DNA from 4 places in the Methylobacterium sp. GXF4 genome. Region 2 is predicted to be linked to each of the others. Evidence: predicted binding sites of a transcription regulator. Region 2 holds the regulator's gene; each other region holds the start of a gene.

Region 1 (7,817 bases), on a different contig from region 2:
GGGCGGCGTTGGCGGCCCCGAACGACGCGGTGTTGTCGGCGCGGGCGGCGCCCGCCGGCACGCCCAGCAGCAGAGCGGCCGCCAGGGCCAGGGAGAAGGGCTTCGACATGGGGCGGATCCTTTGATGTGGGCGCGGTTCGGGCGATCCTCGACAGCACGGGATGACCCCCATCTGTGGTTGCCGAGCCGCAGCCGACGTGTGGCACCGCACAATGGACGCGGCAGCGCACCATGGTGCGCCTGCGACGGATCGGAGCATCATTCCGAAAGGTGGTGTCCGGCCCTCGGGAAAAAGGAGGATGCGACACCGGGAACCCGGCGCATCGGTCCGGTCCCGGCCGCCCGGACGCGCGCCTAGAGCCCCAGCCCGAGCTGCAGCGGCTCTTCTTTCTCCCCCTGCTCGAAGCCCGAGAGCGCGATCCCGATCAGCCGGGCGCTGCGCCTGAGGGGAAACAGGCCGGCGAGCAGGTCCAGGCCGATCCGCTCGAGGGCGGCCCGGTCGGCCACCGGGACGGAGAGCGACTTCGCCCGGGTGACCTGCGCGAAATCCGAGAATTTGAGCTTCAGGGTCACGGTCCGGGCCCGCATCCCCTTGGCATCCGCCCCGGCCCAGACCTTGTCGAACAGGGGCGCGAGCCGCGCCGCCAGGATTTCGAAGGCGGCCGTATCCTCCGAGAAGGTGGTCTCCGCCCCGATCGACTTGCGCACCCGGTGTGCGCGCACCGGCCGCATGTCGAGCCCGCGGGCGACCGCGTGGTAATAGGCCCCGGCCGACCCGAAGGCCTCGCGCAGCCGGTCCGGATCCCAGGCGCGCAGATCCGCCCCGGTCTCGATGCCGAGCCGCTTCATCTTCGCCTCGGTGACCGGCCCGACCCCGTGGAACCGGCCGATCGGCAGGGCGGCGACGAAATCCGGCCCCATGGCCGGCGTGATCACGAACAAGGCGTCGGGCTTGCGGTAGTCGGAGGCGACCTTGGCCAGGAACTTGTTGTACGAGACCCCGGCGGAGGCGACGAGGCCGGTGCGCTCCAGGATCTCGGCCCGGATCGCCTTGGCGACGGCCGTCGCCGTGGGAAGGCCCAGGAGATTCTCGGTGACGTCGAGATAGGCCTCGTCCAGGGCCACGGGCTCGATCACCGGCGTGTGCCGGGCGAACACCGCCCGGATCTCTTCCGAGACCGCCCGGTAGACCTCGAAGCGCGGCTTCACGAACAGCAGGTCCGGGCAGAGCCGCCGGGCGGTGGCCGACGGCATGGCCGAGCGCACGCCGAACCGGCGCGCCTCGTAGCTCGCGGCCATCACCACGCCCCGCTCCCGGGAGCCGCCCACGGCGAGCGGCAGCCCGCGCAGGGCGGGATCGTCGCGCTGCTCCACGGAGGCGTAGAACGCGTCCATGTCGATATGGATGATCTTGCGGAGGGCGACCTCCGGATCCATCGCCGCCTCGGGGTCCGGCTCGAGTTCTTGGTCTGTTCCGAAAGAGCGCGGCGGGGCGGCGGGGTCAAGGCGGGTCGCGCGCACCTCAACAGGGATATCCGCCTCACCCCCCTCATCCTGAGGTGCCGCGTCGGCGGCCTCGAAGGAGGCTTCCAGGGATCGCGCGGCCGGCTGGAGCCTCCTTCGAGGCCTCCGCTGCGCTGCGGCACCTCAGGATGAGGGAGTGGGTCGGAGGCTCGTCCGATCCCGCGCGGGCGGCGGGCCGCCTCAGGTCACGCTGCCGTAGAGGTCGTAGGCGTCGGCCCGGTCGATCTTCACCGTGACGATGTCGCCGGGGCGCACCGGGCGCCGGAAGGCGGCGTGGACGGTGCCGTCGATCTCGGGGGCGTCGGCCTTCGACCGGCCCTTGGCGATCCCGCCCTCGACGGAATCGACGATCATGGCCAGCCGCTTGCCGACCTTGGCCCGCTGAAGCCGGAGCGAGATCGCGTTCTGCGTCTCCATGAACCGGCGCTTGCGCTCGGCCTTCAGCTCCGGCGGCACGAGGTCGCCCAGCGCGTTGGCGGTGGCGCCGGCCACCGGCTCGTATTCGAAGCAGCCGACGCGATCGAGCTTGGCCTCCTGCAGCCAGGACAGCAGTTCCTCGAACTCGGCCTCGGTCTCGCCGGGGAAGCCGACGATGAAGGTCGAGCGGATGGCGAGGTCCGGGCAGGTCTGCCGCCAGCTGCGGATCCGGTCGAGCTGGCGCTCCTGGTTGCCGGGCCGGCGCATCCGCTTGAGCACGGAGGGGCTGGCGTGCTGGAGCGGCATGTCGAGATAGGGAAGGACCTTGCCCTCGGCCATCAGCGGGATGACCTCGTCCACGTGCGGGTAGGGATAGACGTAGTGCAGCCGCACCCAGGCCCCGAGTTCGCCAAGCTCCTTGGTCAGGTCGTAGAACTTCGCCCGCACGCTCCGGTCGCGCCACGGGCTCTCACTGTAGCGGACATCGACGCCGTAGGCGCTGGTGTCCTGCGAGACGACCAGGAGCTCCTTGACGCCGGCTTTGACCAGTTTTTCCGCCTCGCGCAGCACGTCGCCGGCCGGGCGGCTGACGAGGTTCCCGCGCAGGGACGGGATGATGCAGAAGCTGCAGCGGTTGCTGCACCCTTCCGAGATCTTCAGGTAGGCGTAGTGGCGCGGGGTGAGCTTGATCCCCTGCGGCGGCACCAGATCGAGGAACGGGTCGTGGGCCGGGGGCACCGCCTCGTGGACCGCCGCCAGCACGGATTCGTAGGCCTGCGGCCCGGTGACCGCGAGCAAATCGGGATACTTTTCGCGGATCTCCTCGGGCTGCGCGCCCATGCAGCCGGTGACGATCACCCGGCCGTTCTCGGCCATGGCCTCGCCGATCGCCGAGAGCGATTCCGCCTTGGCCGAATCCAGGAACCCGCAGGTGTTGACGATCACCACATCCGCCCCGTCGTGGCGGCGGGCCAGCTCGTAGCCCTCGGCGCGCAGATGCGTGAGGATCCGCTCGGAATCGACCAGCGCCTTGGGGCAGCCCAGCGACACGAACGAGATTTTGGGGGCGGCCCCGGGGGTAGCTCCCTGAGGTGCGGGCGTGGCGGTTGCGGTCATGGTCGCATTCGGAAGACGGGGCGGACGCCACCCTCGCGTGCAGCCGGTGGATCGGGTCGCACGGAGCGCGCGGATGGGCGTTCGGGATCGCGCCCTATAGCGGTTCTAACGCGCTCGCGCGAGACCGGCCGCCGCAGGGGTGCCCGGCCCGGTGCGGGAGGCTGGCGCCACGATCGAAACTTGGCTGTTTGCAGGGCTTTGCCGGCGGCTCCTGAGATCCCACATCAGGTCCTGCCGGCCTTCTCCCACGCCCGGGACGGGTCCCGACCGCCCTCGACGGGCGCGGCCTTGCGCGGAACTGCCGCTTTCCCCGCGGCATCGCCTGTGCAACGGCAGCGCGCGGGGCGCGTGCCCTCAGGACATGAGCCCGAACCCGGTCATGTGGACCCAAGCGATCTGGACCCAAGAGATCTGGACCCGAGAGATCCCCGTCATCGATCCCGTCGCGGCGGCCGCCCAGTTGCGGTCCCTGCCGGATCTCGCCTTCCTCGACAGCGCCATGCGGCACGACGCGCTCGGCCGGCACTCGATCGTGGCCGCCGACCCGTTCGCGCGCTTCCGGTTTCGCGACGGGCGCGCGACCTTGGACGGGCGCCCGGTCGAGGGCGGGCCGTTCGCGGCTTTGCGGGCCTGCCTGGCGCCCTACCGGGTCGAGCCCGATCCAAAAAACCCGTTCCCGGGTGGCGCCATCGGCTATCTCGCCTACGATCTCGGGGCGCAGCTCGAGCGGGTCGCGGCCCCTGCCCGGCGGGCGGGGCTCACCGACGACATCGCCGTCAATCTCTACGACACGGTGCTGGTGATCGACCACGCCGCCGGCACCTGCCGGCTCGTCGCCACCGGCTTCCCCGAGACCGAGCCGGCGGCCCGGCAGGCGCGGGCCGAGGCGCGGCTCGCCGCCTTCGCCGACCGGCTCGGCACCGAGATCCCGCCGGAAGAAGCCCCGCCCCGGGCCGCAAAAGACCTCGTGTGGCGCTCGAACTTCGACCGGCAAACCTATGAACGGGCTGTCGAAAAGGTCCGCGCCTATATCCGGGCCGGCGACATCTACCAGGCCAACATCGCCCAGCGCTTCAGCGCCGACCTGCCGGCGGGTTTCGACCCGTTCGCGCTCTACCGACGCCTGCGCGCCACCAATCCAGCGACCTTCGGGGCCTATCTGGAACTCGAAGGGCTGACCGTCGCGTCGTCCTCGCCGGAGCGTTTCATCCGGCTCGATGGCCGGCACGTCGAGACCCGGCCGATCAAGGGCACAGCCCGCCGGCTCGACGATCCGGAAGCCGACCGGGCGGCGGCCGAGGCGCTCCTGGCCTCGGTCAAGGAGCGGGCCGAGAACGTCATGATCGTCGACCTCTTGCGCAACGACCTGTCCCGGGTCTGCGCGCCGGGCAGCGTCGCCGTGCCCACCCTGTGCGGCCTCGAGACCTACGCCAACGTCCACCACCTCGTCTCGGTGGTGACCGGGACGCTGCGCGACGGGCTCGACGCCCTCGACCTCCTGGAGGGCACCTTCCCGGGGGGCTCGATCACCGGGGCCCCGAAGATCCGCGCCATGGACATCATCACCGAGATCGAGGGCGATGCCCGGGAACTCTATTGCGGCGCCATCGGGCGGATCGGCTTCGACGGCGCGCTCGACACCTCGATCGCGATCCGCACCGTGTTCATGGACGACAGCCAGGCCGTCCTGCAGGCGGGCGGCGGCGTGACCCTGCTGTCGGAGCCCGGCCCGGAATACGACGAGACCCTGGCCAAGGCCGCCCGGGTGTTCGAGGCCTTCGCATGATCCTCGTCCTCGACAATTACGATTCCTTCGTCTTCAACGTCGTCCGCTACCTGGAGGAGCTGGGCGAGACGGTCCGGGTCGTGCGCAGCGACGCGCTCGACGTCGCCGGCATCCGGGCGCTCGCCCCCGACGCCCTGGTGGTGTCGCCGGGCCCCTGCACCCCCGCGGAGGCCGGCATCTCCCTGCCGGCGATCCGCGACCTGTCCGGCGAGGTGCCGATCCTCGGCGTCTGCCTCGGCCACCAGGCGATCGGCGCGGCCTTCGGCGGCACGGTCGCGCGGGCGCAGCGCCCCCTGCACGGTCAGGCGACCCCGATCGAGCACCGGGGCGAGCGGCTGTTCTCCGGACTTCCGGCGCCGATGCCCGTGGGCCGCTACCACTCCCTGGTGGTCACCCCCGGCCCCGACATGGACAAGCATCTCTCGGTCGACGCGGTCTCGCAGGAGGGCGAGGTGATGGCGCTCTCGCACCGGACCCACCCGACCTACGGCATCCAGTTCCACCCGGAATCGGTGCTGACCGAGGGCGGCCACGCCCTGTTCGCCAACTTTTTGAGCCTCGCCCGCGCCTGGCGCGACGAGCACGGCCATCAGGACGGGCGCGACGATGCTGTGGCGTGACGGGACGATCGTCCCGGGAACACGGGCGCCCCTGGACCACACCGATCGCGGCCTGACCCTGGGCGACGGCCTGTTCGACACGGCGCTGGCGCTGGGCGGCCGGGTGGCCTTCGAGGAGGCCCATATCGCCCGGCTCGTCGCCGGGGCGGAGACCCTCGGGATCCCCGCCGAGGCGGACAGAATCCGTGCGGCCATGCGGGCGCTCGCTGGACAGGGCAGGGGGGAGGCGGACCGGTTGGCGATCCGCACCACCCTCACCCGGGGCTCCGGTCCGCGCGGGCTGAAGCCCCCGGCGGATCCGCAGCCGACCCTGTTCGCCACCGCGGCGCCGAGCGCCAAGGGCGCGGCCTTCGCGCCCCTGCGGCTGTGGCCGACCGGGATCGCCCGCAACGACACCTCGCCCGCCGTCCGGCTGAAGACGCTCGGCTATCTCGACGCGGTGCTGGCCGCCGGGGAGGCCGCCGCGTCGGGCTTCGACGAATCCCTGTTCTGCAACACGAGAGGCCGCGTCGCCTGCGCGGGCACCGGCAATGTCTTCGCGCTGTTCGGCGACCGGCTGGTCACGCCGCCGCTCGCCGACGGCGTGCTCGCCGGGATCGTGCGCGCGGAGGTGCTGGGGCTCGCCGGGGCGTGCGGCTTGCGCGCGGAGGAAGAGTCCCTGTCCCTGCCCGAGTTCCTCGGCGCGGAGGCGGTGTTCCTCACGAACTCCCTGCGGCTCCTCGCCCCCGTGACGGCGATCGGCGCCACCGCCTTCGCCAGCCCGAACCACCCGGCCGTGGCCCGGCTGAGTGCGGCGCTGCGAAGCGCAATCGCCCGCGCCTGCGGGGTCGCGGAAGACCGGGTCGGATGACCGGGCCGACATCCGAGACCTGGCGCCGCCGGCTGCGCTACGCCCTGGCCCTCATCTATGCCGGCATCGGGATCGTCCACCTCGTGGCCGCGGACGCGATGCTGCCGCTGATGCCGGATTGGGTGCCGGCGCCGCGCCTGGTGATCCTGGCCACCGGCCTGTGCGAGATCGCCGGGGCGATCGGGCTCCTGACCCGGTCGCTGCGCCGGGCGGCCGCGATCGGGCTCGCCCTCTACGCGGTCTGCGTCTACCCGGCCAACCTCAAGCACGCCTTCGACGCCGTCCATGTCGACGGCATCCCGGATTCCTGGTGGTACCACGGCCCAAGGCTGGCGTTTCAGCCGGTCTTCGTCTGGGCGGCGCTCTGGGCCGGCGGCGTGATCGACTGGCCGGTCCGCCGCCGCTGAGGCGACAGTCGGTCGAGCGCGCAGACGATCCGGCATTCGCGCGGCCCCGGACGGGACGGCGGCCGCGCCGGCCAGCAATGCCTGAGAAACCGTGATCACAGGATCCCGGGATCTCTGGCTCACGGCAGGCTTTGATCCTGGGATCGCCGCGGATAGACTGTGGCGCGGCCGCCGCACGCGCTGGAACAACGCGTCGCCCGGCCCCGATACGGGCGATGGACATGACGAAGCGCCGCGCGGCCGGCCGCACGACCCCGATCGCCGACACGCTGCCGGAGCAGGCCGAGGTCGAGCGCGCCATCGAGGCCGTCCTCGACCGCCTGCGGCCCAAGCCGGCGGGTGCGCCCGCATCGCGGGCACCGAAGGCCGAGGGCCCGCGGGGATCGGGCCCGGGCCGGAAGGGCGACTGAGCGGCCCCGGCCGGCCCGAAAGGTTCCTCCACAGGGCGAAGATTTCGCCCGGACCCGTCGGGCCCGACCGGCGTTCCCCGTCCGGAAGCCGCGTTCCCGAATGCGGCCCGTATCGGAGATAGACCGCCATGGCCAAGCCGAAGACGCTGCACGACGCCTTCTACGAGACCCTGAAGGACGTCTATTATGCCGAGAAGCAATCCGTGAAGGCGCTCAAGAAGTCCGCCAAGGCGGCCGAGCACCCGGAGCTGCGCCAGGCCTTCGAGACCCATGCCGAGGAGAGCGCCCAACAGGTCGAGCGCCTGACCCAGGTGTTCGAGATCATCGGCAAGCCCGCCCGTGCCAAGACCTGCGAGGCGATGCAGGGCATCACCTCGGAGATGGAGGAGGATCTGGAGGATTTCGCCGACAGCCCGGCCGCCGACGCGGTGCTGGCCGCCTGCGCCCAGGCGGTGGAGCATTACGAGATCGCCCGCTACGGCACCCTGAAGACCTGGGCCCGCCAGCTCGGCCACGAGGAGGCCGCCAAGCTCCTCGACGAGACCCTTCAGGAGGAGAAGAAGACCGACGCGCTGCTGTCCAAGATCGCCGAGACGATCAACGCCGAGGGCACCCCGGCGGACGACGACGCCGAGGCCCCGAAGGCCAAGGGCCCCAAGAAGGCGGCCTGAGCACGGCTGCGGCGGA
Region 2 (7,817 bases):
ATCGCGGCCAGCGTCGGCATCTTGGCGATCATGCGGATCGACGCGATCATCCGCTGGCTCTCGTCCGTGATATCGGTCGAGTCGTGGTAGAAGGCCGAGAGCGCGCCTACCGAGGCCACCATCACGGCCATCGGGTGGGCGTCGCGGCGGAAGCCCGTGAAGAACCGGTTCATCTGGTCGTGCACCATGGTGTGGCGCGTGACCCGGTAGTCGAAATCGGCCTTCTGGGCCGCGGTCGGCAGGGTGCCGAACAGCATCAGGTAGCAGGTCTCGAGGAAGTCGCCCTTCTCGGCGAGCTGCTCGATCGGGTAGCCGCGGTAGAGCAGCACGCCCTCGTCACCGTCGATGTAGGTGATCTTCGATTCGCAACTCGCCGTCGAGGTGAAGCCCGGGTCGAAGGTGAAGGCGCCGGTCTTGGCGTAGAGCTTGCCGATATCGATGACGTCCGGGCCGATCGTGCCGGATTTGACCGGCAGTTCGATCTCCTTGCCGTCCACGGTGATGGTGCTGGATGCGCTCATGGAACGTGGACCCTTCTCTGGCGACGTGGCGGATGCCGGCCTCGGGTTGCCCGAGGCGACCCCGGGGCCGGAGCACGCCGCGTTATGTTGCGGGTGCTCACGCGCCATGGGTTACCCAAACGGCAGTGCAGCAGCAACGGGGTGGGTGACAACCCGACCCCTTCGCCAAGCGAAATCCAACCCGGCGCCCGCAGTTCCCGGTCGCCCGATCAGCGCGACCGGATCGTCCCGGATGTCACATCCCGGGCGAACCGGCCGGGTTTCGCGATGCGCATCGACGTGGCCCGAAAGACGCTCGCCTTCGGGACGATGCGTCAGGCCACCTGATCCCCGAGGCGGGCCAGGGTCTCGGCCCCGCCGAGCACGGCCATCACGTCGAACAGGGGCGGGGAGGTGGTCCGCCCGGTGAGCGCGGCCCGCAGCGGCTGGGCCACCTGCCCGAGCTTGCATCCGGCGGTCTCCGCATATTGGCGCACGGCGCCCTCGGTGGCGGCCGCGCTCCAGTCGGGCAGGGCTTCGAGGGCCGGCAGCACGCCGGCGAGGCGCGCCCGGCCCTCGTCGGAGAGGAGCGCCCGGGCCTTGTCGTCGAGCGCCAGGGGGCGCTGGGCGGTGAGGTAATAGGCGCTGTCGAGGAGCTCGATCAGCGTCTTGGCCCGCTCCTTCAGGCCCGGCATGGCCTGGGTCAGCTTGTCCTTTAGGTCGGGCTGGAGCGTCGCCGGAAGGCCGCGCTCGGGGCCGACATTGGGCAGGATCGTCTCGATCGCGGCGACCAGATCGGCATCGGCGCTGCCGCGGATGTAGAGCCCGTTGAGGTTGGCGAGCTTGGCGAAGTCGAACCGCGCCGCCGAGCGCCCCACCGCGCGCAGGTCGAAGGCCGCGATCATCTCCTCGGTGGAGAACACCTCCTGGTCGCCGTGGCTCCAGCCCAGCCGCACCAGGTAGTTGCGCAGGGCCGCCGGCAGGTAGCCGAGGTCGCGATAGGCCTCGACGCCCAGCGCGCCGTGGCGCTTGGACAGCTTGGCGCCGTCGGCACCGTGGATCAGCGGGATATGGGCCATCTTGGGGATGTCCCAGCCGAGCGCGGAGAAGATCTGGCTCTGGCGCGCGGCGTTGGTGAGGTGGTCGTCGCCGCGGATGATCTGGGTGACGCCCATGTCGTGGTCGTCGACCACGACGGCGAGCATATAGGTCGGCGTGCCGTCCGAGCGCAGCAGCACGAGGTCGTCGAGATCGCGGTTGGCCCAGGTCACCCGGCCCTGCACGGCGTCCTCGACCACCGTCTCGCCCTCGGTGGGCGCGCGCAGCCGGATCACCGGCTTGACCCCGGCGGGCGCCTCGGACGGGTCCCGGTCACGCCAGCGCCCGTCGTAGCGCGGGGCGCGGCCCTCGGCGCGGGCGGTCTCGCGCATCTGCGTGAGCTCCTCCGCGGAGGCGTAGCAGTGATAGGCGCGGCCGGCGGCCAGCAGCTCCTCGGCGACGGCGCGGTGGCGCTCGGCCCGGGCGAACTGGAAGACCACGTCCCCGTCCCAGTCGAGGCCGAGCCAGGACAGGCCGTCGAGGATCGCGTCGATCGCGCCCTTGGTCGAGCGTTCCCGGTCGGTATCCTCGATGCGCAGCAGCATCTTGCCGCCGGTGTGCCGGGCATAGAGCCAGTTGAACAGCGCCGTGCGGGCTCCTCCGATATGGAGGTAGCCGGTGGGCGAGGGGGCGAAGCGCGTGACGACGGCTGAGGACATCGGGCCGATATGTTCGGGGGCGGAGGGCGACGGGGCGGGGCAGGGCATTCGGGCGGCGCCCGGCGCACGAAGTGGCGCCCGTAGCACGAAGTACGCGCTGTAGCACGGGCCGAGGGGTGCGTTAAGAATCCCATGCCGGAGCTGAGTCGCCCGGCGCGAGGCGAGGGCGGATGCGGCGGATCGGCGCGAGGCTGGCGGGCGGCGCGGTGGCGCTCGCCGGGCCGCGCCCCGCATGGGCGCCGGCGCTGCGCGACTGGTTTGCCGGCGGCCTCGCCCGGGAGGTCGAGCAGCGCCGCCTATTCCCCTGGCTGGCGGTGGCATTCGGCACCGGGATCCTGGTGTTCTTCGCGGGCGCCGACGGGACGCCCTTTCTGGCCGCGCCGCTCGTCGGGGCGGCGCTGGCGCTCGCGCCGGTGCCGTTCCTGGGCGCGCGGCCGGGGAGTCTGGCTCTCGCGCTGGCGCTGGCTGCCGGCTTCCTCGGCTTCGCCGCGGCGACCTGGCGGGTCGGGCAGGTGGCGGCCCCGATCCTGTCCCGGACCACCATCGGGCCGCTCACCGGAATGATCGAGGCGCTGGACGAGCGCGAGGTCGGTGCCCGGCTCGTGATCCGGGTGGAGAGCTTCGCCGGGCTCGATCCGGCGGTGAGGCCGCTCCGGGTCCGGGTCTCGTTCCGGACGGCGCCGCCCCTGCGGCCCGGGGATTTCATCGCCGCCACGGCACGATTGCTACCGCCGCCCGAGGCGGCACGACCCGGCGGCTACGACTTCGCCCGGGATGCCTATTTCCAGGGGATCGGCGCGGTGGGCTCGCTGATCGGCGCGATCACGGTTCAGGCGCCGCCCGCACCGCCGCCGCTGCGCCTGCGGCTCGCGGCCCTGCTGGACGAGGCCCGCAACGCGCTGACGCGCCGGATCGCGCAGGCCGAGGGCGGCCAGGCGGGAGCGGTGGCGGCCGCGCTGGTGACGGGCAAGCGCGGGCTGATCGGGCCGGCCGCCAACGACGCGCTCCGGGCCGCGGGCATCTATCACGTCGTCTCCATCTCGGGCCTCCACATGGTGCTGGCCGCCGGCGTGGTGTTCTGGCTGGTGCGGGCGGCCCTGGCTCTCATCCCGTTCTGCGCCCTGGTCTGGCCGATCAAGAAGATCGCCGCCGGGTTCGCGATGCTGGGCGTCACCGCCTATTGCGCCTTCTCGGGCTGGGACATCGCCGCCGAGCGCTCGCTGATCATGACCCTGATCATGCTGGGCGCGATCCTGGTCGATCGACCGGCTTTGTCGATGCGCAACATGGCGCTCGCCGCTTTGATCGCCCTGGCACGGGAGCCCGAGGGCCTTCTCGGGCCGAGCTTCCAGATGTCGTTCGGGGCGGTGGCCGGGCTGATCGCCTGCGCGCGGCTGATCGAGGGCGGCCTGTTCCGGCGGCCGGGGGCAGGGCGGATCGAGCGGCTCGTCGGCTCCGGCCTCGCGGCCGTGACCGGCACCCTGGCGACGACGCTCGTGGCGCAGATCGCCACCGCGCCATTCGCCACCTACCATTTCCAGACGATCCAGCCGTTCGGGCTGATCGGCAACGCCCTGACCCTGCCGCTCGTCTCGCTGGTGGTGATGCCCGCGGCGGTTATCGGGATCCTGGCCTATCCCTTCGCCCTCGACCGGCCGGTCTGGTGGCTGATGGGGCAGGCGGTGGGCGGCATGCTGGCGATCTCGGAATGGATCGCCGGCTTCGATCGGGCCACCCTGGTGCTGCCGGCTTTCGGCACCGGCGCGCTGGTGCTGCTGGCGGCGGGGCTGCTCCTGGCCACGCTCCCGGTCTCGCGGCTGCGCTGGCTCGCCCTGCCGCCCGCCCTACTGGGGCTCGGACTCGCCGCGATGCCGGACCGCTTCGATCTCTATATCGATCGGCAGGGCGGCGGCGCGGCCGTACGCGGGACCGATGGACGCCTGGCGGCGCTGGGCAGCCCGTCGGCCTTCGTGCTGGAGCAGTGGCTCAAGGCGGATGGCGACGGCCGGTCGGCCAAGGCGGTCATCGGCGGTGTCGCGCAGAGCGGACGCTGCGACCGTCTCGGCTGCACCGCGCGCCTGCCGGATGGCCGCGCCATCGCCCTGGTCCGCGACCGGCGCGCCTTCGCGGAGGATTGCGCCCGGGCGGCGGTGCTGATCACCCGGCTCGCCGCGCCGCCGACCTGCCACGCGCCGCTGGTGATCGACCGCCGGGCGCTCGCCGCCCACGGCGCCGTCGCCCTTCGGGCCGACCGCGCGGGATTCACGGTTCGCTATGCCCACGACGAGGGCCGCTCCGTTCCCTGGCGACCGTCCCCCAATGCCGGGCCGTCACCAGTGCAGCGGACCGAAATGCCCGCTCCCGGCGCCCCGATCCCGTCCGAGCCCGACGCCGCCGGTCCCGAAGCCGGGCCCGGCGACGCGCCGACCGAGCCGCTTCAGTAGCGGCGGACGAGGCTGACGAGCCGGCCCTGGATCTGGACCCGGTCGGGTCCGAGCACGCGGGTCTCGTAGGCCGGGTTGGCGGCCTCCAGGGCGATCGAGGAGCCGCGGCGACGCAGACGCTTCAGCGTGGCCTCCTCGTCGTCGATCAGCGCCACGATGATGTCGCCGGTATTGGCCGTGTCCTGCTTGCGGATCACCACGAGGTCGCCGTCGAGGATGCCGGCATCGACCATCGAATCGCCGCGCACTTCGAGGGCGTAATGCTCGCCGCCGGCCAGGAAGTCCGGCGACATGGTGATGGCGTGGCTCTGGTTCTGGATCGCCGAGACCGGCGTACCGGCCGCGATCCGGCCCATCACCGGAATCGAGATGGCGCGCCCGCCATCATCGATCATCCGGGTGGTCGCGGGCTGGGGCGGCAGCTTGGACTTGCCACCTTCGACCACGCTCGGGGTGAAGCGGCGGGGCTCGGCCGGCGGCGCGGCGGCCTGCGACAGGCTCTCGGGGATGCGGATCACCTCGATGGCCCGCGCCCGATTCGGCAGGCGCCGCAGGAAGCCGCGCTCCTCCAGGGCCGTGATCAGCCGGTGGATGCCCGACTTGGACTTCAAATCGAGGGCGTCCTTCATCTCGTCGAACGAGGGCGGGACGCCGCATTCCTGCATGCGGCTCTGGATGAAACGCAGGAGGTCCAATTGCTTGCGCGTGAGCATCGACGGGGGACTCGCGGCTTGGCGGACCGCATCGACGCGGCCTCGGAAACAAATCACGAACACGTTAAACGTTCCGCAAGTGTTCCGCAAGCCTGATCCGGCCAAGCTTGATGGGCCGAGGCGCCCTGTCGCGCAAGCCTGCGCACTCTGCCCCTCGGCCTCACGGTGACCTGAATCGCATCGGATGGTCCGGACGCTATGAAGGTTCGTGCCGGACGGCGAGGTCCCGACCTCGACCCGGATAGAATTGGACTCGACCGTCTGGAACGGTCGCGTGCCCCATCAAGACATGGGTCGAATGGACGTCTCAACATCCGATATTGTCGAACCGGGCAGCCGCGTGAAGCGCCTGCGGTCCGCGACGGCGGCGGCCCATGATCAGCTCGACCGGCGGGTCATGGCGGGACAGCCCTTCGCGAGCCTCGAACGGTACGCGCTGTTCCTGCAGGTCCAATACCGATTCCATACACGGGTCGATCCGCTCTATCGCGACGGCGCGCTGGGCTTCTTCCTGCCCGATCTCGACGGGAGGCGCCGTCTCACCCTGATCGCGCAGGATCTGCGCGACGTGACCGGCCGGATCCCCGACGCAGCCGCGGAGGACGGGGACGCGATCGATCCCGTGGCCGGGCTCGGCTGGCTCTACGTCGCGGAGGGCTCGAATCTCGGCGCCGCCATCCTGATCAAGGAAGCCCGGAAGCTCGGCCTCTCGGAAGGCCACGGCGCCCGCCACCTCGCCGGGCATCCGGACGGACGCGGGCTGCACTGGCGGCAATTCACCACCGCGCTCGACCGGATCGCGCTCGCGGGCGACGGCGAGGCCCGCGCCGCCGCCGGCGCCACGGAGGCGTTCCGGTACGTGCACCGGCTCGTCGGGGATGCGTTCGGGGGCTGAGCGCCGGTCGGGGCGACAAACGCATTGACTGGTCAAGCGGGGCCGTTTCAATGCGCCACGGGGCTGGAACTGGGCTTGGGATGACGAGGATGCGACGGCGCGCGGCTCTGCTGCCCATCGGCTGGGTGAGTGTCGGCCTGGCCTTGGCCGGCTGCACCACCGGATTCTCGTACATCTCGCGGAACTACGTCGCGCTCACCCCGCAGGTGGTCACGATCGGCTGCAAGGAGCCCTACGAGGTCTACGACAACCGGCAGCTGCGCCGGATGCTGATCGTCTCGAACGCGCTGCGCGAATATGCCGGCTGCAATCTCAGCGAGGTGCGGATCGATCCCGATCCGGCGGCAAGCCGGGTGAAGCGGTTCCGCACCGCCGCCCGCGCCTATCTGGACGAGACCGTGCGGGAAGATTGCCGGATCACCGGCGAGACGGTGTTCGACCCGCAGAAGAGCGAGTTCGCCTATGCCTGCGACGGACCGATCGAGAAGCGGGGCACGGTGGTGCCGCGCCTGCCCGGCCGCAATCCGGGCCTGAACCAGCAGTAATTCTTTTGAGGCCCGAGGACCGGTCAGGTTCCGGGCTTCGGAAACGTGCGCTCGGCGGCATCGCCGGCCGCCGCCAGCAGGGCGCGGGCGAAGGCGCGGGCTTCCGACCGGTCCAGCACGATGGCCGCCGTGACCGGGCTGCCGCCGAGGTCGGCGAGGGCGAGTTCCAGCCGCACCCCGTCCGGGACGGCACTCGCCTGGAGGCTCCAGCCGCCGCGATCCGTGCTCTTGGTCATCACAACCCCTTCCTGCCTGGCAGACCCGAAAAAACGCCGCAGGCTCCCGCCGGAACGGCCCGCGCCCGCCGCTGTTCCGATCCGGTGCCGCACGCCGCTTCCCTGCCTCGCCTGTCCACCCTGCTCAAGACCGCCGGCCCCGGTCTCGTCGTGATGCTGGCCGATACGGATGTCGGCAGCCTCATCACGGCGGCGCAGAGCGGTGCCCGCTGGGGCTACTCCCTGTTGCTGCTGCAGATCCTGCTCGTGCCGATCCTGTACATCGTCCAGGAGCTCACGGTCCGCCTCGGGACCGCAACCGGCCGCGGCCATGGGGAGCTGATCCGCGCGCATTACGGGCCGATCTGGGCCTGGATCTCGTATGCCGGCCTCGTGGTCGCCGGGATCGGGGCGATCGTCACCGAGTTCTCCGGCATGGCCGGCATCGGCGACGTGTTCGGGGTGCCGCGCCTCGTCAGCCTCGGATTGCCCGCCGCCCTGCTTCTCGGGCTGGTGTTCACCGGGAGCTACCGGCGCGTCGAGGTCGTGGCGATCGCGGTCGGGCTGTTCGAGCTCGTGTTCATCGGGCTCGCCATCGCGGCCCGGCCGAATCCGGGCGACATCGTCGCCTCCTTTGCCCACATGCCTCTCGGCGACAGCTCCTACCGGGTGCTGATCGCCGCCAATATCGGCGCGGTGATCATGCCGTGGATGATCTTCTACCAGCAATCGGCGATCGTCGACAAAG
Region 3 (7,817 bases), on a different contig from region 2:
TGGCGCGGATCTGGGCGTCGAAGCGCCCGCGCGAACCCGCCTCCGCGGCGGTGTAGCGGGCATTGCCGGTGATGCGCGCCGGCCCGAGGCCGAGACGCAGGTTGCGCAGGGACAGGCTGGAGGCGGCCGCGGACAGGTCGGCGGCGGCCTCGATCCGGCGCCCGTCGAGGAGCGCGGTCAGCGGTCCCTCCAGGCCGAGCCGGCGGAGATAGCGCCCGAGCGGCTCGGAATCGGGGGCATTCAGCGCTACCGGGCCGGTGAGGCGGAACGGTGCCGCCTCGATCTGGCCGGTGACATTCAAGGCCGCGTCGCCGGGGCCGACCGCGGACAGGCGGCGCAGCAGCAGGCCGCCCGTGCGCTCGACGGTGCCGGCGAGCGCCAGGTTCGACCATTCCTCGCCGCCGAGCACCAGGCTGCCCACCGCAAGATCGAGGTCGAGCATCGCCGGCAGGCCGCGCCCGAGATCCGGGACGCCGCGGGCGATCAGGTTCTGGCCCTCGGGCGAGGTCAGGAAGGCGTCGAGGTCGAGGCGGCGGCCCTCCAGGTTCAGGCTGGCGCGCCATTGGCGCAGATCGAGCCGGCCGGTGCCGGCGAACCGCAGGGCGCGCCCGCCCGGGTCGATCGCGAGTTCGACACCTTCGAACCGCACCTGCGCGCCGCGGGCCTTGAACGTCCCACCCAGCGAGAACGGCAGATAGGGGCCGGCCGCCTGGGTCGGCGGCCCGACCACGAGGCGGGCCGAGCCCTCGGATTCGATCAGTGTCGTCCCGTCGGCTTCGTTGGGGACGAGGCCCAGGCGCGCATCCGCCTCGAAGCGCGGATGCGCGTCGCCCCCGCCCGCGATCTTCACGGCGAGCCGCCCGTCGGCCCCCGGCGTGCCGCTGACCGCCCGGAACGGGACGCCGCCGCTCGTGCCCTCCACCCGCCACGGCCCGATCAGGGCGGGGGTCTGCAGGTGCAGGTCCTGGACGTAGAGCTGGTCGGTCCGGCCGGTGGCCGGCACCTGCGTGGTCACGAGGAATTGCTGGACGTGCAGGTCCTCGATGGCGAAGTCGCGGGCGCGCAGGGCCTCGCCGAGGTCGGAGGGGATCCGCACGGCGTCGCTCGCCGCCACCGGGAGCTTGATCTCGGCGCGGCCCACCCGCGTCTCGGTGAAGCGGAACTCGCCTTTCAGGAGCGGCGCCAGCGCGACCTCGGCCTTGACGAAGCGGGCATCCAGGGTCGGCCGGTTCGGGTCGGTGCCGATATGCAGCCGGTCGATGCGCAGCCGCGGCGAGGGCAGGAGCCGCACCTCGATTCGGCCGTCGGTCCGGACCGGAACGTCCAGGGACCGGGCGAGCGCCCGGTCGACGAGGCCGCGCTGGGCCTGCCAATCGATGACGGGCGGGACGGCCAGCGCCGCGACGAGAACCAGGATGACGGCGCCCGCCAGCGCGGTCAGAAGATCACGCACGCTCACCGTTCCGCGAACCACCCCGCGCGGTCGCGGCACCGTGATGCCCCGCCGTCGCGTGCCCCCCTGGGCAACCTGCGACCGGCCATAGCACGATAAGTCCCGGACGGCGCCAGAGGGCCGCCCCGCCCCGAACACCCTCGACGCCGTTCGCGATTTGGTCCAGGGAAGCGGAATGCAGAATGGCCCGCACGCGCAGCCCGCCGGGGACGGCGCTCCGACCTCCATCGCCGCCCGCGCCATGGGCGCCCTCCGGCGGGACGCCGCCAGCTATCTGGAAGGGCTCAACCCCGAGCAGCGCCGCGCCGTCGAGGCGACGGAGGGTCCGGTGCTGGTTCTGGCCGGGGCCGGCACCGGCAAGACCCGGGTCCTGACCACCCGGATCGCCCACCTGATCGCCACCGGCCGCGCCCGCCCCTACGACATCCTGTCGGTGACCTTCACCAACAAGGCTGCCCGGGAGATGAAGCACCGGATCGGCGCGCTGATCGGCCCGGCCGGCGAGGGCATGCCCTGGCTCGGCACGTTCCACGCCATCGGCACCAAGATCCTGCGGCGCCATGCCGAGCTGGTCGGGCTGAAGTCGGACTTCACCATCCTCGGCACCGACGACCAGCTGCGCCTGATGAAGCAGGTGATCGCCGACCAGAACATCGACGAGAAGCGCTGGCCGGCCCGGGCCCTGGCCCACACGATCGACGGCTGGAAGAATCGCGGCCTCGGCCCCGAGCAGGTCCCGCCGGGCGAGGCGACCTCCTTCGCGTTCGGCAAGGGCGGCGCGCTCTACGCGGCCTACCAGGCCCGGCTCGCGACGCTCAACGCCGTCGATTTCGGCGATCTTCTGCTACTTTGCCTCAAGCTCTGGCGTGAAAACCCGGACATCCTGGCCAATTACCAGGACCGGTTCCGCTACATCCTGGTGGATGAGTACCAGGACACCAACGTCGCCCAGTACCTGTGGCTCAGGCTGCTCGCGCAATCGCGAAAAAACATCGCCTGCGTGGGCGACGACGACCAGTCGATCTACGGCTGGCGCGGCGCCGAGGTCGATAACATCCTGCGCTTCGAGCACGATTTCCCGGGCGCCGTGGTGGTGCGCCTGGAGCGCAACTACCGCTCCACCGGTCATATCCTGGCCGCCGCCTCGGGCCTGATCGCCAAGAACGAGAGCCGGCTGGGCAAGACCCTGCGCACCGAGGACGAGCCGGGCGAGCGCGTCACCGTCACCGGCGCCTGGGATTCCGAGGAGGAGGCGCGCCAGCTCGCCGAGGCGATCGAATCCCTGCAGGCCAAGCAGCATCCGCTCTCGGAGATCGCCGTGCTGGTGCGGATCTCGGCGCAGATGCGCGAGATCGAGGATCGCTTCGTCCAGCTCGGCCTGCCCTACCGGGTGATCGGCGGCCCACGCTTCTACGAGCGGGCCGAGATCCGCGACGCGCTGGCCTACCTGCGCGTCACCATGAATGTCAGCGACGACCTCGCCTTCGAGCGGATCGTGAACACGCCCAAGCGCGGCCTGGGCGACGCCACCCTGCAGCAGCTCCACACCTACGGCCGTGCCAACCGTCTGCCGCTGCTGATCGCCGCGCAGCGCCTGTGCGAGACCGACGAACTGAAGCCCCGGGTCCGGGCGACCCTGCGGGCGCTGACCGAGAGCTTCTCCCGCTGGGCCCGCCTCATCGAGACGCAGCCGCACAGCGAGGTCGCCCAGACCATCCTGGAGGAATCCGGCTACACCGAGATGTGGCAGAAGGACCGGTCCGCCGACGCCGCCGGCCGCCTGGAGAACCTCAAGGAATTCGTCCGCTCGATGGAGGAATTCCCCGACATGGCGGCCTTCCTGGAGCACGTCTCCCTGGTGATGGAGGCCTCCGAGGCCGAGGGCGCCGAGCGGGTCTCGCTGATGACGCTCCACGCCGCCAAGGGGCTGGAATTCGACACCGTGTTCCTGCCCGGCTGGGAAGACGGCCTGTTCCCCAACCAGCGGGCGCTCGACGAGAGCGGCCGGGCCGGGTTGGAGGAAGAGCGGCGCCTCGCCCATGTCGGTCTGACCCGGGCGCGCAAGCGCGCCAAGCTGTCGTTTGCGGTCAACCGGCGGATCCACGGCCTGTGGTCCTCGACCATCCCGTCCCGGTTCATCGACGAATTGCCGGAATCGGCCGTCGACGTGGTCGAGGCGCCCGCGCATTTCTCGGCCGGCGCCTCGCGGTTCGACCGCAACCCGACGCCGTTCGGGTCGAGCTACGGTACGCCCGGCTGGCAGCGCGCCCAGGCCAACACCGCCGCGGGCTCCGGCAACCGGTCCGGCTTCGGCAGCGCCCCGGGCGGCCGGTCCGGCGGGCCGCGCCAGATCGAGGGCGAGCTGATCGCCAAGTCGACCGGCGCGCCCTCCGCGTTCCAGGACGGCCAGCGGGTCTTCCACATGAAGTTCGGCCCCGGGACCGTCGCCGGCGTCGACGGCAACAAGCTCACCGTTGACTTCGATAAAGCCGGCCGGAAAATGGTTCTCGACAGCTTCATCCAGCCCGGATGAAGTGAGTCCCGCCGATCAAGCCCGGACGTTTCAGGGCGGCAGGGTCGGCCGGCTTCGCCCGTGCGGGCGGAGAGGATCGCGGTCGTGCAGGATGCCGCGTCGCCCCGTGTTCCCGGCCATCGGCCTGATGCAGCCTTGCCAGCCGGACGGCTTTTTCCGCGCCGCAGCATCAACCGTCACCCCCTAGTCACACCCGCCGCGCAATCGTCGGGTGCGAATCGCGTTGGTGCGACGCTTGCACAGCGTATTCGACCCCGGGCGAGGCGGCGTGACGCTCTCCACAGGCGAATAGCACGGGGTGGAACCTTCGGCATGGCGCCGGAATTAGTTGCGTAATAGAATAAATCCGGGAGCAACAAGGTAAACGGCAGTTCATCGACAGATCCAGGTTGGCAAGTCCCGTTGGAGTGTTGATCCATGAAGAGACGCCGCACACGACTTGAACTGGTTGAAGACCGCACGCCCCGTATTCATCGCACCCGCTTCGACGAAGAGCGCAACCTTAGCCCGATACAACCGCTCACCGACCGCCAGGCCGAGTATCTCGACGCCCTGGCCAGCTCCCCGCAGGTGATCGTCCTCGGCCCCGCCGGCACCGGAAAGACCTACATCGCCGGGACCCGCGCTGCCGACCAGCTCCGCCAGCGCCGCATCTCCAAGGTCGTGATCACCCGCCCGAACGTGCCCTCGGGCCGCTCGCTCGGCTTCTTCCCCGGCACCCTCGAGGAGAAGATCGCCCCCTGGGTCGCCCCGCTCACCGAGGCCATGAAGGAGCGGATGGGCCAGGCCGCCTTCGAGATCGCCCTCAAGACCGGCGACATCGAGATCGTGCCGTTCGAGGTGATGCGCGGGCGCACCTTCAAGAACTGCCTGGTAATCCTCGACGAGGCGCAGAACACCACCACGGCCGAGATCAAGATGTTCCTGACCCGGATCGGCGACGATTGCCAGGTCATCATCAACGGCGACGTCTCCCAGACCGACCTGCGCGAGACCTCCGGCCTGCGCACGGTCATGCACCTGATCAAGAGCCGGATGATGCCGATCCCCGTGGTCGAGTTCACCCGCGACGACATCGTCCGGTCCGGCATCTGCGCCGAATGGGTGAAGGCGTTCGAGGAAACGAATCTCTAACCCAGAAGTTGATGGCGGCGGGTCCTCGCGGGCCCGCCGTGCCCTCACCGGCACGAGACGACTCTCCGAACCTCCCGTTTGGGAGGATGAACCGGGCGTCATGCCCGGAGATCAGAACATTGGAGTCTCCTCGTGAGGAAACTGACCTTCGCCTTCGCCGTGCTGGCCTCGCTGGGCGGTGCCGCCCTCGTCCAGCCCGCCAGCGCCGCCCCCGGCCTCCCCTCGGGCATCACGGCGCCCGACGCTGTGACGCAGGTCCGCCTGACCCCGATGGAGCGCCGCATGATGCATCGGCGCATGGAGCGCCGGATGATGCACCGGCACATGCACCGCAAGATGATGCACCGTCGGATGATGCGCCGCATGTGATTGCGACGGGCGGGGCCTTCGGGCCCCGCTTCCGTGTCCGGACCGCATTTCGGGCGTTGCTCCGCACCCCGCGGATTCCTATCTCGTCACCCTGAATCGCGCAGTCAGGCCGCCGAACGGCAGCCGGCCGATCCGGGAGACCACGATGCCCCCCTCGAACCGACTGTTCGACGATCTCGCTCGCCTGATGACCGATGCGGCCGGTGCCGCCCAGGGCGTGCGCCGCGAGGCCGAGACGGTGGTCAAGGCGCAGGTCGAGCGCCTCGTCCGCGACCTCGACATCGCCTCCCGCGAGGAGCTCGACGTGCTGCGCGATATGGTGACCAATCTCCGCGCCCAGAACGAGGCGCTCGCCGCCCGTGTGGCCGCCCTGGAGGCCCGGGAGGGCAGCGCCGGGGCCGGGGCCGCGGGGCTCAGCGAGGCCGTCTGAGTCCGGACGGCAACGCTTCAGGCTTTTGCACAGGAAGCGCAGCCGATGATTTCGTTTCCTGTTCACCGAGCGTGACCTGCACTTTGTGTCGCGAGTCACGGCCGGTCTATAGTCAGGCATAGGGTGATTCGGCGGCTGCGGGGCGATGTCCGCAGAGCTTCGACAGTCGATCGCGTCAACCCCGGCCTGTCTTCGCCGGTCGTATCAAGTTCTCGGAGTGTTCTCACACTCTTCTCGCGTCCCCGTCACGTCGGTCCGGGTCGATTCCGGGCCGTCCTTTTGGATCGTCATGCCGCTTCTCCACGTCGACTTCCACGACCCTGACCGGAACGAGCATCCGCTCGACGTCGTCGAGCGTTTGGCGTCCCTGCGCGACTGGATCTTCGACCGGGCCGAGACCGACGAGATGTCGATCACCAGTCCCGGCCGCTGGACCGACTACCATGTGGCCTTCACCTGGATCGAGGATGTCGAGGCCCTGCATGTGGCCTGCGCCTTCGACCTGAAGGTGCCGGAGCGGCAGCGGACCGAGGTGCTGCGGCTGATCGCGATGATCAACGAGCAGCTCTGGATCGGCCATTTCGACCTGTGGTCGAGCGACAGCGTGGTGATGTTCCGCCACGCGCTGCTGCTGGCCGGCGGCGCGGTGCCGACCCATCCGCAATGCGCCACCATGATGAAGACCGCCGTGGATGCCTGCGAGCGCTACTTCCAGGCGTTCCAGTTCGTGCTCTGGGCCGGAAAGAGCGCCCGCGAGGCGCTGGACGCCGTGCTGTTCGAGACCGAAGGCGAGGCGTGACGGCGGCCGCGACCCCGGCGCGGATGCCCGCCTCCCTGGTTCTCGCCGGGGCCGGCAAGATGGGCGGCGCGATGCTGGCGGGCTGGCTCGAGGCGGGCCTCGACCCCCGCGCCACCACGATCATCGACCCGGTGCCCGCCCGCCCGATCGTGGATCTCTGCGCCCGGCACGGCATCCGGCTGAACCCGGCGGAGCCCGAGCCCGCGGCGGTGCTGGTCCTGGCGATCAAGCCGCAGGGCCTGGAGGCGGCAGCCCCCGGCCTCGACCGGCTCGTCGGCCCCGACACGCTGCTGGTGTCGATCCTGGCGGGCAAGACCATCGCGGATCTGCGCGCCCGGCTGCTCCGGGCCCGGGCCGTGGTCCGGGCCATGCCGAACCTGCCGGCGTGCATCGGCCGGGGCGCCACCGGCGCCTGCGCGAATGCGGAGGTGACGCCGGCGCAGCGCGACGCGGCCGACGCCCTGTTCGCCGCCAACGGCACCGTGGCCTGGCTCGCCGACGAGGCGCAGATCGACGCCGTGACCGCGGTCTCGGGCTCCGGGCCGGCCTATGTCTTCCTGCTGGTCGAGGCCCTAGCCGAGGCCGGGATCGCCGAGGGGCTCGAGCCTTCGGTGGCGCAGGCCCTGGCCCGGGCCACCGTCTCGGGCGCCGGCGCGCTGCTGGAGGCGAGCCCCGAAGAGGCGGCGGAGCTGCGCCGCAACGTCACCTCCCCGGGTGGGACCACGGCGGCGGCCCTCGACGTGCTGATGCGGCCGGACGGCTTGGCGCCGCTCCTGCGCGAGGCCGTGGCGGCGGCCCGGCGCCGGGCGGCCGAGCTCGCCGGCTGACATCCGTGCGGCATCGCCGCGCGACGGCCCTGCCCATCGCCGCCGCCTTTCCTACATGAGAGCCGACGACCGACAGGAGCGGGCGACAGACCCATGACCGAGACCAGAGCCCCGTCGAAGCGCACCCGCAAGGGTGCCGGTGCCGTGCAGGACGACACGAGCCAGGCCGACATGGCCCAGGACGCCGCTGCGCAGGCCGAGAGCCCGCCCAAGCTGCCGCCCCGCGAGGCCGCGGTCGAGGCCCTGATGCGCCTGGCCGCCGAGCAGCCCTG
Region 4 (7,817 bases), on a different contig from region 2:
GCCGCGTTCAAGCGCGACCTCGAACTCGCGACCTTCCAGGTGGCGAGCGTCGAGGCGAAGCCGGCCAAGCGCCACCCGCAGCCGCCCTTCACCACCTCCACGTTGCAGCAGGAGGCCTCGCGCAAGCTCGGGATGGCGCCGGCGCAGACCATGCGGGTCGCGCAACGCCTCTACGAGGGCGTCGATGTCGGCGGCGAGACGGTGGGCATCATCACCTACATGCGGACCGACGGCGTCGACATGGCGCCGGAGGCGATCCAGGACACCCGCAAGGTGATCGGCAAGGAGTTCGGCGACCGCTACGTCCCGGACGTGCCGCGCAAGTACAGCGTCAAGGCCAAGAACGCGCAGGAGGCCCACGAGGCCGTGCGCCCGACCGACATGAGCCGCCTGCCCAAGATGGTGGCCCGCCACCTCGAGCCGGAGCAGGCCAAGCTCTACGACCTGATCTGGACCCGCACGATGGCGAGCCAGATGGAATCGGCCGAGCTGGAGCGCACCACCGTGGACGTCACGGCCAATGTCGGCCCGCGCCGGATCGACCTGCGCGCCACCGGCCAGGTCGTGAAGTTCGACGGCTTCCTGGCCCTCTACCAGGAGGGCAAGGACGACGAGGAGGACGAGGAGAGCAAGCGGCTGCCGCCGATGAAGGCCGGCGACCCGCTCACCCGCGAGCGCATCACCGCGACCCAGCACTTCACCGAGCCGCCGCCCCGCTATTCCGAGGCGAGCCTGGTCAAGCGCATGGAGGAGCTCGGCATCGGCCGGCCCTCGACCTACGCTGCCGTCCTCCAGACCCTTCGGGATCGGGAGTACGTCAAGATCGAGAAGAAGCGGCTGCAGCCGGAGGACAAGGGACGCTTGGTCACCGGCTTCCTGGAGAGCTTCTTCCGGCGCTACGTCGAGTACGATTTCACCGCCGACCTCGAAGGCCAGCTCGACCGGGTCTCCAACGCCGAGATCGACTGGCGGGCGGTGCTGCGCGACTTCTGGAAGGACTTTTCCGCGGCGATCGGCGAGACCAAGGAGCTGCGCGTCACCGACGTGCTCGAGGCGCTCAACGGCCTGCTCGGCCCGCACATCTTCCCCGACAAGGGCGACGGCTCGAATCCGCGCACCTGCTCGGTCTGCGGCACCGGCCAGCTCTCGCTGAAGCTCGGCAAGTTCGGCGCCTTCATCGGCTGCTCGAACTATCCCGAGTGCAAGTACACCCGCCAGCTCTCGGCCTCCGGGGTCGACGGCGACGGTGACGGTTCCTCGGCCGAGGGCGGCCAGCCGGGCGTCCGGGTGCTGGGCAACGATCCCGTGACCGGGATGCCGGTGACGATCCGGGACGGGCGGTTCGGGCCCTTCGTCCAGCTCGGCGAGGCCTCCACCGAGAAGGATGCGGCGAAGCCGAAGCGTTCCTCGCTGCCGAAGGGGCTCTCCCCCTCCTCGGTCGATCTGGACAAGGCCCTGGCGCTGCTGTCGCTGCCGCGCGAGGTGGCGCGCCATCCCGAGACCGGCGAACCGATCCTGGCCAATCTCGGCCGGTTCGGACCCTACGTGCAGCACGGGAAGACCTACGCCAATCTCGGCAAGGACGACGACGTGCTGGAGGTCGGGGCGAACCGCGCTATCGACCTGATCGTCGCCAAGGAGCAGGGCGGCGGCCGGGGCCGGCCGGCGGCCGATCCGGGCCGGCCGCTGGGCAAGGACGAGACGAGCGGGCGCGACCTCGTGGTCAAGGCCGGCAAATACGGCCCCTACGTCACCGACGGCGAGGTCAACGCGACGCTGCCGAAGACCATGAATGCCGAGGCGCTGACCCTCGACGAGGCGATCGCGCTGGTGAATGCCAAGCGGGCGTCGGGCGGCGGCAAGCCGGCCAAGCGGACATCGGCCCGGAAGGCGCCGGCTCGGGCGGCGGCCGCGGACAAGAAGCCGGCGGCCAAGAAGGCCCCCGCGAAGAAGCCGGCGGCCAAGAAGAGCCCGGCGAAGAAATCGGGTGCCGGCTGAGAGCCGCGCCCGATCCCTTTGAGGACTTGGCGCGAACGCTTCGGGCTAAGCCAGATAGGTGATGGTCGCGGCCAGGGCGGTGGCGACCGTCGCCAGCGCGATGGTCAGGCCGTTCATCAGGAAGCGAGCGGGCGGCACGGAGGCCGTCTCCTCGTCGCACCCGAAGACGGTGCCGGCGGCGCGCTCGAAACGGATCAGGGTGAGGCGGCGGGCCTCGATCGCGGCGTTGCTCATCGACGGCGGCTCCCTGACCACGGTCAAGCTCTTTCCCGGACAAACGCGGCCGGAGCCGCGCGGTTCCGATCCGGGCGGCAGCTGAGGAAGCCTTAACCCACGATTGTGCAACGTCGCGATGACGGCTCCGTCGCGCCGGGCCGGCCGCGCCCCTCGCTCGCGGCGGCGCAGCATGCGATGGTAAGGCCGTTCGGCGACGCACCGAACGCTCTGGATGTTTCTGTTTTGTTCCGCTATGATGCGGGGATGAAGGCGCATGCTGCACGATCCGACGCCCGTCTGCCCAACACCGAGCCGGCCGATGCGCCGCGTTCGCGGAGGCCGCGCGTGAGCGATCCGGCGCGCGACCTGTTCGGGCCCGGTGGCAAGCCCTCGGCCCCGCGTCCGGCGGAGCCGCGGCGGCGGCTCGCGGAATCCGCCTCGGTGCCGACCATCGCGGCGGCTGAGCCCGAGGCCGGCTACACCGCCTCCGACATCGAGGTGCTGGAGGGGTTGGAGCCGGTCCGGCGCCGGCCCGGCATGTATATCGGCGGCACCGACGAGCGGGCGCTGCACCACCTCTTCGCCGAGGTGATCGACAATTCCATGGACGAGGCGGTGGCCGGCCATGCCAGCTTCATCGAGGTCGAGCTCGAGGAAAGCGGCTCGCTGGTGATCACCGACAACGGCCGCGGCATCCCGGTGGACCCGCACCCGAAATTCCCAGGCAAGTCGGCGCTCGAAGTCATCATGACGACGCTGCACGCGGGCGGTAAGTTCGACTCGAAGGTCTACGAGACCTCGGGCGGCCTGCACGGCGTCGGCATCTCGGTGGTCAACGCCCTGTCCGACCTCCTCGAGGTCGAGGTCGCCCGCAACCAGACCCTCTACCGCCAGACCTTCTCCCGCGGCCACGCGCAGGGGGCGCTGGAGCTGGTCGGCCGGGTGCAGAACCGGCGCGGCACTCGGGTGCGCTTCCACCCCGATGCCGAGATCTTCGGCTCGCTGAAGTTCGACCCGCGCCGCCTGTTCAAGATGGCGCGCTCGAAGGCCTACCTGTTCGGCGGCGTCGAGATCCGCTGGCGCTGCGCCCCTGCCCTGCTCGAGGGCCTGGAGGACGTGCCGGCCGAGGCGGTGCACCGGTTCCCGGCCGGGCTGCGCGACTATCTTGCCCGAGATATCGAGGGCAAGGAGCTGGTCACCGAGGCGATGTTCACCGGCAAGGTGACAAAGCCCGGCTCGCACGGCTCGCTCGAATGGGCGGTGGCCTGGATGGTCGCCGAGGACGGCTTCTCGCATTCCTACTGCAACACGATTCCCACCCCGGAGGGCGGCACCCACGAGGCGGGCTTAAGGGTCGCGCTGCTGCGGGGCCTGCGCGAGCATGCCGAGCGCGTGAACCAGGCCAAGCGCATGACGGCGGTGACCACCGACGACGTCATGGCGACCTGCGCGTCCATGCTCTCGGTGTTCATCCGCGAGCCGGAATTCCAGGGCCAGACCAAGGACAAGCTCGCCACCGTCGAGGCGCAGCGCATCGTCGAGACGGCGGTGCGCGACGCCTTCGACCATTGGCTGGCCGCCTCCCCGGCCCAGGCCAACAAGCTGCTCGACTGCGTGATCGACCGGGCCGAGGAGCGGCTGCGCCGGCGCCAGGAGAAGGAGGTCGCCCGCAAGAGCGCGACCCGCAAGCTGCGCCTGCCCGGCAAGCTGGCAGATTGCTCGGCCGCCGGCACGGCGGGCTCCGAGATCTTCATCGTCGAGGGCGATTCGGCCGGCGGCTCGGCCAAGCAGGCCCGGGACCGGACCACCCAGGCGATCCTGCCCCTGCGCGGCAAGATCCTCAACGTCGCCTCGGCCTCCCGGGACAAGCTCGGCGCCAACCAGCTGATCTCGGACCTGACCCTGGCGCTCGGCTGCGGCACCGGCGCGGCCTTCCGCGAGACGGATCTGCGCTACGACAAGGTGATCATCATGACGGACGCCGACGTGGACGGCGCCCATATCGCGTCGCTGCTGATCACGTTCTTCTACCGGCAGATGCCGAAGCTGATCGACCGCGGGCACCTCTACCTGGCGATCCCGCCGCTCTACCGGCTGCAGCAGGGCTCCAAGGTTGCTTATGCCCGGGACGATGCCGACCGGGAGCGGATCACCAAGACGGTGTTCAAGGGCGGCAAGGTCGAGATCGGGCGCTTCAAGGGCCTGGGCGAGATGATGCCGGCCCAGCTCAAGGAGACCACCATGGACCCGAAGAAGCGCACGCTCCTGCGGGTCGCGGTGCTCGACGAGGCACGGGAATCCACCGGCGACACGGTGGAGCGCCTGATGGGCAACAAGCCCGAGGCCCGCTTCGCCTTCATCAGCGAGCGCGCGGCCTTCGCCGACGGAGTCGATCTGGATATCTGAAGCGACGGGGCGCCTACGGGATTGCGCTCCGTCATTGCGCGCGCAGCGAAGCAACCCAGGGTAGCCTGACCTGGAAAAACGTAGCGCCGCGCTGGGCTGCTTCGCTCCGCTCGCAATAACGGCGAGGGAATCGCGGACTGACTTTGAAGCGGCGCGCCTGGATCGCAACCGCATCCAGTCCGGTACCGGTCAAGCTACTCCGCCGCCATCGCCTTGACCGGGTCGAAGGGTTGGGCGGCCGCGACCGTGTCGGTGCTCATGTGGAGCACGGCCGAGAATCGCTCCCCGCCCGGGCGCAGCACCAGGGCGCCGGGCTCCACGGCGATGCGCTTGCTGCCGAGCCCCAGGGGGCCGCCGACATCCAGCACCACCGCCTTGAGGGCCCCGCCATCGGCGATCAGCAGGTCGTCGACCGTCCCGACCTTGTCGCCGGCCGCGTTGCGCACCGTGACGCCGATCAGGTGAGAGGCCAGGACGGTGGCCGGCTTGACGCCCTGCCGCTTGACCGCCGCCTCCGCGCTGGCCGCAATCGTCAATGGGCCGCCGCCAGCGCCGCCGGTCGATGTTCCCGGCCCGGTGCCCGGCAGCACCGTCTTGTTGCCGATCACGCTGGCATCCTGGGCTCGAGCCGGGAGCCCGGCGAGGCTGAGGAGAGCCAGCGGTAGCAGGAGAAGGGATTTGCGCATCGGGATCGCTCCGGCGCAGCCGAGCCATCCGCGCGCCGTCGGTGAAAAGCGGTCGCGGCGGCGGCTGTTCCCGTCGTCCCTGTCGCAGCGCGCATCCGGAAACGACGAAGGGCCCGACCTTGCGGCCGGGCCCCCGTTGAGACGGCGCCGGCTGGGCCGGTGCCGATCGTCGAACTTAGTACGAGCCGAACTTGTAGTTCAGGCCGGCGCGGACGACGGCGAACTCGGTGTTGGCGGCGGCGCCGTTGAGGTACGCCACGCCGTTCGGGGCCAGCAGGTTGCCGTAGAACACGCCACCGGCGGTGTTCTTCTGGCGGTCGAGGTTCACGTACAGGCCTTCGATCTTCAGGGTCACGGCCGAGGACTTGAAGAAGTTCAGGAACGAGTCGGTGGGCAGGGCGTACTCGATGCCGCCGCCGACGGCGTAGCCGGAGCGGAAGCTGTCGCGGAAGCGGTTGCCAGCGAAGTTCTGGTCGTCCTGGCCCGAGCCGTAGGCGTAACCGCCGGTGGCGTACACGAGGGTCCGGTCGAAGGCGTAGCCGAGGCGGCCGCGCACGGTGCCGAAGTAGTCGAGGCCGTTGCCGCTGGTGGCGACGAAGGCGCGGGGGGCCGAGAACGCGGTGCCCGGAACGCCGGTGACGCCGTAGTTCAGGGTGCCGTTGGCGCGGCGGGCGAAATCGACATACTGGGCGTCAGCCTCGATACCGACCACGACGCCCGAGCCCGGCGTGAACTGGTAGTTGTAGCCGATCTGCGCGCCGCCGGTGAAACCGTCGTTGTTGCTGCGGTTGTTGACGCTGACGACGGCGTTCGTGTTGGCCGAGTTAACGAGCGAGCCGGACGGCAGGGCGTAGTTGGTGGTGTTGCGGCTGCTGGCGTCGAAGCCGTAGCCCGCGTTCACACCCACGTAGAAGCCGGTCCAGGTGAACACCGGCACCGGCGTGAACACCGGCGGCGGCGCAGCGCGACGCGGCAGGTCGGCCGCGGAAGCGGCGACGGTCATGCCGGCGAGAACGGTCGATGCAAGAAGAACTTTTTTCATGGTGCCATTGGTCCTGGGGTTGGCTTGAGCCGGCTGCCTTCTAGGCGCTCTCGGTCAGCGGGTCTGTCGCTTTCCTGCAACAAGCTCGGCCAGACTAGCGTGGTCTCGTCAACGAAAGGTGAAGGTTACGCGCACAGATTCCCCGTCCCGGCGTGAAACTGTGTATCAGAAGCTGCATCAACGCCCCGACAAACCCTGAACATTAGTCGGTCGGTCTGACGGGGTGGCGATGGTATCTAGGCGGTCTGCGGGCCGTCATTGATCCGGGTGGCACAAACCGCGTTCGGCGACGCTGTTTTATTGCGGTCCGCCCGGCGCTCTAAAGCGCGGTCTTGTGTCAACAGGCGGTTAACCCTGTCGGCTTTAGGATCCGCTTCAGCCGTCGCCGGCTTCTCGGGCGACGGAGAGGAATGCCCATGCTGCCGCCCGTCGAACGGCCGACGAAACCGTTCGGGACCCGCCGGCCGGCCGCGTTCGACGCGGCACCGGGCGCGACGCCGGAGCCCAGGGCGGGTGGCGCGGCCCGGCCCGCGGGGTCCCTGGCCTGGGCGTTGCGCATCTCGGGTCTGGTCGGGCTGCTCGCCCTCGTGGCGACCCATCAGCTCGCCCGGCTCGGCCAGACCATCCCGGCACCCACTCAGCTTGCCCTCGGCGGGCGCGGGGTTCCGGCCGATCCCGAGACGACCGGCTCGATCACCGCCGCCGGTGCTGCGCGCGCGACCCACCTCGACCCCTGCTTGTTGCCCGCCCTGGACCGCCCGCACCCCTGATCGGCTGTGCGTGGGACCCGGATGCGCGCATTGCGAGATTGACAAGCAGCGCCAAGGCCCTAACTGACTGGCCCATGCGCCCCGCGGCCACGGGAGCGTTCGTGCGCCCTATCAGAGCCTTTCCGAGCCGTTGCCGCGACGGTGTCCACCGCGCCGGCCGGGCGCGCAACGGTTCCTGAACGCAGATGCCTTTTTCCGACCTGGGACTGAGCGAGAAAGTCCTCAACGCCGTCGAAGCGGCGGGTTACACCGAGCCGACGCCGATCCAGGCTCAGGCCATCCCCCATGTGCTGGCGCGCCGGGACGTCCTCGGCATCGCCCAGACCGGCACCGGCAAGACCGCGGCGTTCACGCTGCCGATGCTGACGCTGCTGGAGAACGGCCGCGCCCGGGCCCGGATGCCCCGCACGCTGATCCTGGAACCGACCCGCGAGCTGGCGGCCCAGGTGGTCGAGAATTTCGACCGCTACGGCACCAACCACAAGCTCAACGTCGCCCTGATCATCGGCGGCGTCTCCTTCGCCGACCAGGATGCCAAGCTCACCCGCGGCACCGACGTGTTGATCGCCACGCCGGGCCGGCTCCTCGACCATTTCGAGCGCGGCAAGCTGCTGCTCACTGGGGTCGAGCTGCTGGTGATCGACGAGGCCGACCGGATGCTCGACATGGGGTTCATCCCCGATATCGAGCGCATCGTGA

The links. Region 2 encodes LexA, which represses DNA repair genes until DNA is damaged. Its sites were predicted from a motif close to TGTTCNNNNTGTGTTCNG; they were not measured.
Region 1: a site for LexA is predicted at 1,460-1,477, ahead of dinB (DNA polymerase IV). Genes of this name have one in related genera too.
Region 3: a site for LexA is predicted at 1,601-1,618, ahead of WYO_RS28045 (UvrD-helicase domain-containing protein). Genes of this name have one in related genera too.
Region 4: a site for LexA is predicted at 2,448-2,465, ahead of parE (DNA topoisomerase IV subunit B). Genes of this name have one in related genera too.

What each region holds. Positions count from the first base shown of each region.
Region 1 covers NZ_AKFK01000022.1:1,945-9,761, reverse strand. Annotated here, with positions in the region: gene WYO_RS03470 (hypothetical protein) at 1-109, opposite strand, end outside; gene dinB (DNA polymerase IV) at 355-1,437, opposite strand; gene rimO (30S ribosomal protein S12 methylthiotransferase RimO) at 1,705-3,057, opposite strand; gene pabB (aminodeoxychorismate synthase component I) at 3,437-4,843, shown strand; gene WYO_RS03450 (aminodeoxychorismate/anthranilate synthase component II) at 4,840-5,463, shown strand; gene WYO_RS03445 (aminotransferase class IV) at 5,450-6,313, shown strand; gene WYO_RS03440 (DoxX family protein) at 6,310-6,720, shown strand; gene WYO_RS03435 (hypothetical protein) at 6,936-7,130, shown strand; gene WYO_RS03430 (ferritin-like domain-containing protein) at 7,259-7,801, shown strand.
Region 2 covers NZ_AKFK01000050.1:55,928-63,744, reverse strand. Annotated here, with positions in the region: gene gltA (citrate synthase) at 1-521, opposite strand, end outside; gene WYO_RS30755 (hypothetical protein) at 606-848, shown strand; gene gltX (glutamate--tRNA ligase) at 836-2,257, opposite strand; gene WYO_RS07105 (ComEC/Rec2 family competence protein) at 2,428-4,701, shown strand; gene lexA (transcriptional repressor LexA) at 4,695-5,414, opposite strand; gene WYO_RS07095 (biliverdin-producing heme oxygenase) at 5,755-6,309, shown strand; gene WYO_RS07090 (hypothetical protein) at 6,399-6,854, shown strand; gene WYO_RS07085 (hypothetical protein) at 6,878-7,090, opposite strand; gene WYO_RS07080 (divalent metal cation transporter) at 7,175-7,817, shown strand, end outside.
Region 3 covers NZ_AKFK01000106.1:2,628-10,444, reverse strand. Annotated here, with positions in the region: gene WYO_RS28050 (AsmA-like C-terminal region-containing protein) at 1-1,453, opposite strand, end outside; gene WYO_RS28045 (UvrD-helicase domain-containing protein) at 1,629-3,986, shown strand; gene WYO_RS28040 (PhoH family protein) at 4,404-5,120, shown strand; gene WYO_RS28035 (hypothetical protein) at 5,253-5,489, shown strand; gene WYO_RS28030 (accessory factor UbiK family protein) at 5,635-5,919, shown strand; gene WYO_RS28025 (YbjN domain-containing protein) at 6,209-6,718, shown strand; gene proC (pyrroline-5-carboxylate reductase) at 6,742-7,545, shown strand; gene WYO_RS28015 (hypothetical protein) at 7,717-7,817, shown strand, end outside.
Region 4 covers NZ_AKFK01000076.1:37,006-44,822, forward strand. Annotated here, with positions in the region: gene topA (type I DNA topoisomerase) at 1-1,998, shown strand, start outside; gene WYO_RS20845 (hypothetical protein) at 2,044-2,232, opposite strand; gene parE (DNA topoisomerase IV subunit B) at 2,560-4,620, shown strand; gene WYO_RS20855 (PRC-barrel domain-containing protein) at 4,815-5,306, opposite strand; gene WYO_RS20860 (porin family protein) at 5,482-6,348, opposite strand; gene WYO_RS20865 (hypothetical protein) at 6,765-7,118, shown strand; gene WYO_RS20870 (DEAD/DEAH box helicase) at 7,304-7,817, shown strand, end outside.